One region of the Paenibacillus larvae subsp. larvae genome, then DNA from elsewhere that is predicted to be linked to it. Evidence: riboswitches for the same ligand, from Rfam matches in the RefSeq annotation. Region 1 holds a riboswitch; the other holds the start of a gene.
What was found. A riboswitch is a leader RNA that binds a small molecule or an ion and turns the genes downstream of it on or off. The one in region 1 is predicted to bind thiamine pyrophosphate.
Positions count from the first base shown of each region.

Region 2: another riboswitch for thiamine pyrophosphate. It lies ahead of BXP28_RS14515 (thiamine phosphate synthase); the one in region 1 lies ahead of BXP28_RS06575 (ABC transporter substrate-binding protein).

Region 1 covers NZ_CP019687.1:1,296,848-1,299,245, forward strand. The annotation lists gene BXP28_RS06570 (thiamine-binding protein) at 1-10, opposite strand, end outside; partial or broken gene BXP28_RS06575 (ABC transporter substrate-binding protein) at 53-1,082, opposite strand; TPP riboswitch at 1,166-1,277, opposite strand; gene BXP28_RS06580 (patatin-like phospholipase family protein) at 1,355-2,206, opposite strand; gene BXP28_RS23215 (hypothetical protein) at 2,394-2,398, opposite strand, start outside.
Region 2 covers NZ_CP019687.1:2,802,293-2,804,690, forward strand. The annotation lists gene BXP28_RS14510 (NAD(P)/FAD-dependent oxidoreductase) at 1-445, opposite strand, end outside; gene BXP28_RS14515 (thiamine phosphate synthase) at 429-1,061, opposite strand; TPP riboswitch at 1,303-1,405, opposite strand; gene BXP28_RS14520 (zinc ribbon domain-containing protein) at 1,473-1,985, opposite strand.

The DNA of each region.
Region 1 (2,398 bases):
CATTTGCCATCTTGTTTTTGTCTCCTCTCCAAGATTTGCCGCAATGTCATGATTATTTGGACGCGGCCGGTAAAAAGTCATTCGTGAAGGCTTTCTCCGCTTCAAGCGGTTTTTCCAGCAGCTTGTTTTCAACCATCCAATCCGAATAGTTCTGCCATACAGACAATTTTTGTTCACCCCAGCGCGGAGCATCATCCTGATAACGCGGGCTCAGCCATTTTTGACTTTTCTGTACCAGCTCTTTATCCAGATCGGGTACACACTTCAGCAGGATATCCGCTGCTTCTTCCGGTTTATCTATGGCGAACTGGTATCCTTGGGATACGGCTGTCATAAACTTTTTCACGGTCTCCGGCTTGTTCTTGATCATATCTTCATTCGTGGCAATAACCGGGGTATAATAATCCAGTTTCTCCGAATATTTATTAACGTAAATCATATCAAGAGGCTCATTTTTAAGCTCTGCTTCAATTCCGGTCCAGGCATAAAAGATCCAGGCAAAATCAATGTCCCGTTTCGTTGCTGTAAAATAATCGGCTTCTCCAATATTAACAATCTTTACTTTTTCAATATCCGCATTCTCTTTGCGCATAATGGAATCTATCACCGCTTTTTCCGAAGGCGCGCCAAAGCCGCCGTAGGTTTTGCCTTCAAAATCTTTTGGCGATTTAATATTTTTTCCGGCCGGGGCGGCAAAGCCTGAAGTATTATGCTGGATAATAGCAGCCAGGGATACAATAGGAACCCCTTGAGTACGCGCTTGTGTAATAGACTCCTGAATGCTGATGCCAAAAGGGACACTGCCTGATGCTATCATCGTATCCGCTCCCCCGCCCCGGGGGAATAATATCGACATCAAGCCCTTGTTCTTTAAAATATCCTTTTTCCTTTGCAACATATAGTCCGGTATGATTCGTATTAGGCGTCCAATCCAGCACCACTTTTACTTTTTCGAGGGCGCCTGCCTCCGGACTCGGCTGGGAAGATGCTCCCTGTCCACTTTTGCCGCTTGAACACCCTGTAAGGCCTATAATCACAGCGAGCAGGGCAGTCCCCAGCCATTTGCTAGTGTTGTTCTTCATGTTCTTGTTCTCCTCCTGACAACTACAACAAAAAAAGCTCCCCGATCCGGAAGCTTGGCGTTATTGTACAGAGACACATGAATACAGGTTCATGTAAAATTTCCTACGCTGGCATTACCCAGATCAGGTTAAAGGGTCAGTATCTTCATGGGATACAATCTCAGCCGGCCAATTCCAGCCCCCCAGAGTTGTATGGAATTGTGTGTGATGTGATTACTTCGTACATTATAGCATAAAGCGTCATTTTGTCTACCGTTAATTCATGCCGTTAATTATGAACGGACCCATTCCTTTAAAGCCCCGAATTGCCGTTTGGCATCTTTATATCCTACTTCAAACAGGGCGGATAGTTTCCTCGGATCTTTCTCCGTGCGTCCTACATGGACCGGTACTGATGGCCGGAAAACAAACACATTTCCCTTATCTTCCTGTTCCTGAATGTATTCTAAAGTTTCATTATAAACCCGGGCCCGGTTGGCTAATGCCTGTACCAGCCCTGAATATTCAGGATAAAACCGTTTGGCCAGCCATCGTCCATTTGCCGGTTTTTTCCTGTAACCTGCAGGCCGGGTCAATACCACCACATGCTTCTTGTTTCCGTCTTTTTCAGATTGCAGAATCGGTATTGGAGCTGATACTCCACCATCAAACAAGACACGCCCCCCATATTTAACGGGCTGGGACAAAAAAGGCAAGCTGCTGGAAGCCTGGACGATCTGCAATGTTTGTTCTCCTGTTTCTTTTTTTGAAAAAAAGACCGGTTCACCTGTATGGGCATCTGTTGTCCCTACAACGAAGTTTTGCTCGGAAGAATAAAAAGACTCAAAGTCAAAAGGTTCCAGCTCATTCGGAAGTTTATTAAAAATAAAGTTCATGCCGAAAATACTTTTTTCTCTCCATAAATTACGGTAACTCAAATATCTCGGATCACGCACATAATCAACTGTCACTTTCCGGTTGCGGCCCATTTGCCTGGCAATATAAGATGTAGCATTACAGGCTCCCGCAGATACTCCGATAACATAAGGGGTATAAAAATCGTTCTCAATAAAAAACTCAAGTACTCCTGCTGTATAAACCCCCCTCATTCCTCCGCCTTCCAAAACCAAACCTACAGATTCCATTTCGCCAACACCTGCCATTCTATTGAAAATGGCAAAAGTTATTGCTTCGGCGGCATTTGAACCAAGGAAATAGGCCAAAGGCCTTCCAAGGATTTAAAGTGCATACCTCCGGTTTAAAGCAAAACTTTCACCTGCTAAATATCTAAATCCCCAATCCGAAAACCCTTGTAAATCAAGGGTTTTCAAATTAGC
Region 2 (2,398 bases), 1.5 Mb from region 1:
AGGCCGGAACAAGCTCCCGCGCCCTGGCCAGCAGCGAAGCCACAGTAGAGCGGAGCAGCGGCTTGCGGCTCCGCAGGCAGAGGCCCTCCCCTGCCTGCTGCTGGAGGTCCAGCAGTCGCTTCAGTTCGGCGGCATCCTGTTCTGTCACCGCCACTTTGAGCATACCCCGCTGAACCAAAGCTATGTCGATGCCGCTCAGCTCACGCAGTTCCTCCGCAAGCCTCGGGAATAAATCCCGGCTGCAGCGGGCCAACTTCCATAACGGGCCATCCTCGGTAAGCTCGGACTGGGCTCCGAGCATGCCCGCCGCCGCACCAGACGCTTCCTGCCCGATTCTGCCTTTCTCCAGCAGCATGACCTTGAGTCCCTTCAAAGACAAGTAATAAGCCGCTGAACAACCGATGACCCCTCCTCCAACAATAATTGCATCAACTTGTGCAGACATTCCGCATTCCCCTTTCTACCGCCTTCCTATACTCATGGACTGCATCCAACGGTTCAGCTGCCTCCCATACCCCACTCATCACAGCAAACCCGGCGGCTCCTGCTTCCAGCACTTCCGAAACATTTCCCGGTATAATCCCTCCAATGGCCAATACCGGTATGCTCAATCTGCTGCATAACTGCCTTAGAGAGGGTATTCCGGCCGGAGGAATTCCAGGTTTGCACGCAGTCGGATACAAATGTCCGAACAGGATATAATCCGCACCATCCCCTTCTCTGGCTTTCGCTTCCTCCAGAGCATGAACCGAACAACCAAGACGCAGTCCCGGACATACGTTTCTTGCCAAGGCCGCGGTCACGCTATGGGAAGCAAGCTGGCAGCCTCCGAGATTCAGGGAACAGGCTACATCCAGACGGTCATTGATGTAAATTTTAGAAGCCGGAACCCCTCTTTCCAACAAGGAGGAAGCTATCTCTATCAGTTCGGCAGCACTTTTTTTCTTCTCTCTTACATGAATTGCCGTTACATAAGAATGCACTTGTTCCGCTATCCCAATCAGGCGTGATACACTTTGTTTACCGGTAGTTATCAGATGAAATTCGACAATGTTCCTCATGAAACAACACCTTTCTTACTGCCTCGCCCATCAGGCTGAAACACCATATGTTCTTTGAAAGAAAGCGGGGCTAAGACACTTATTCCGGGACTTTTAAGAGCCGCGGAAACCCGCATGAATTTGCCGGATAAGGTCCTGAACAACAAAAAACCACTTTTCCATAGAAAAGTGGTTGCATCCCTGGCTAGGTTATACAAAAAATCCTGTAGAGCAGCATAATTCGCTCCATCCAGGCTTTCTTATTCATGCATTCCCACTTTCCTACGCTGGTATAATCCAGATCAGGTTCAAAGGGTCCAGAAACCATTCTGTCTCAGCCCGTACGGGCGCCCCTAGTGAAAAAACTAATATTCAGTTATTGCTATGATAGCATACCCGCTTTGCAAAAAGAACCCTTTAATGGGAAAAAGTTCATTCCTCGGGTAAAATGATTTTGCCGCAGTGCTCGCAGAACTTGGCGTCAGGATCAATGGCAGTCCTGCAGGAAGGACAAACTCTCTTCAGTTCGACCAGTTCCTCTTCGGGTTCCGAATCAGGCAGAGCTTCCTTGTCTTCGTCCACTTTCACAGGCTCTTCAAATTTATGGCCGCAGTTGGGACAATATCGTGTTTCAAGAGGCACTACATTGCCGCAAGGACAATTCTTTTCTGAATTCAACTCCAGAATCTTGTGGTTCATCTCTCTGATTTCCTCTTCCAATTGGCGGATTTGGCGGCCAAGCAGATCAACATCTCCCCTGGCTCTACCTTCATCTTGGGCTTTGATGGCTTGATAAACCTCCCGGCCAATCTGTGTATATCGTTTTTCAATTTCCTTTTGTTTCTCTTTAATTTGTATTTTCAAACGGTTCGCTTCAAAGGTTTGCTGTGCTTTCTTTCCAACCCCTTCTGCACCCAGCTTTATTTTCTTCAAAAATCCCGACATGGTATGTACCTCCCGCATGGTTCTTTCTCTTTTTAGTCTATTCTTAAAAGGACAAGAAATGCCTTGGTCAAACAATTAATAACATAAAAAAGTTCAAGGAACAATTTCCGCTGTCCCCTCATCGTACTTCATTTCTAGTTTACGGAAGAACTTATGTTTTTTCAACTTTCCGAACTCGTGGAAGTATCCCGCGGGCATTGGGTCGCTATTCCTTCTTAGTTTGCTAGTAGGCTATCCTAAAGGCAGATTTTCTGCCTGGAGGATAGTCTTTTTTAGCGGATACGTTTCCCCGTGGTTCTTTAGCGCCATTCTCCCCTTCATTCAAAAAAGGAAATCGCCTTCTCCCAAGAGGTGAAAAAGAAATATTAAATGAAAAATCGGTAAGGCTGTCCAAATCGTGTTCTTTTTCATGG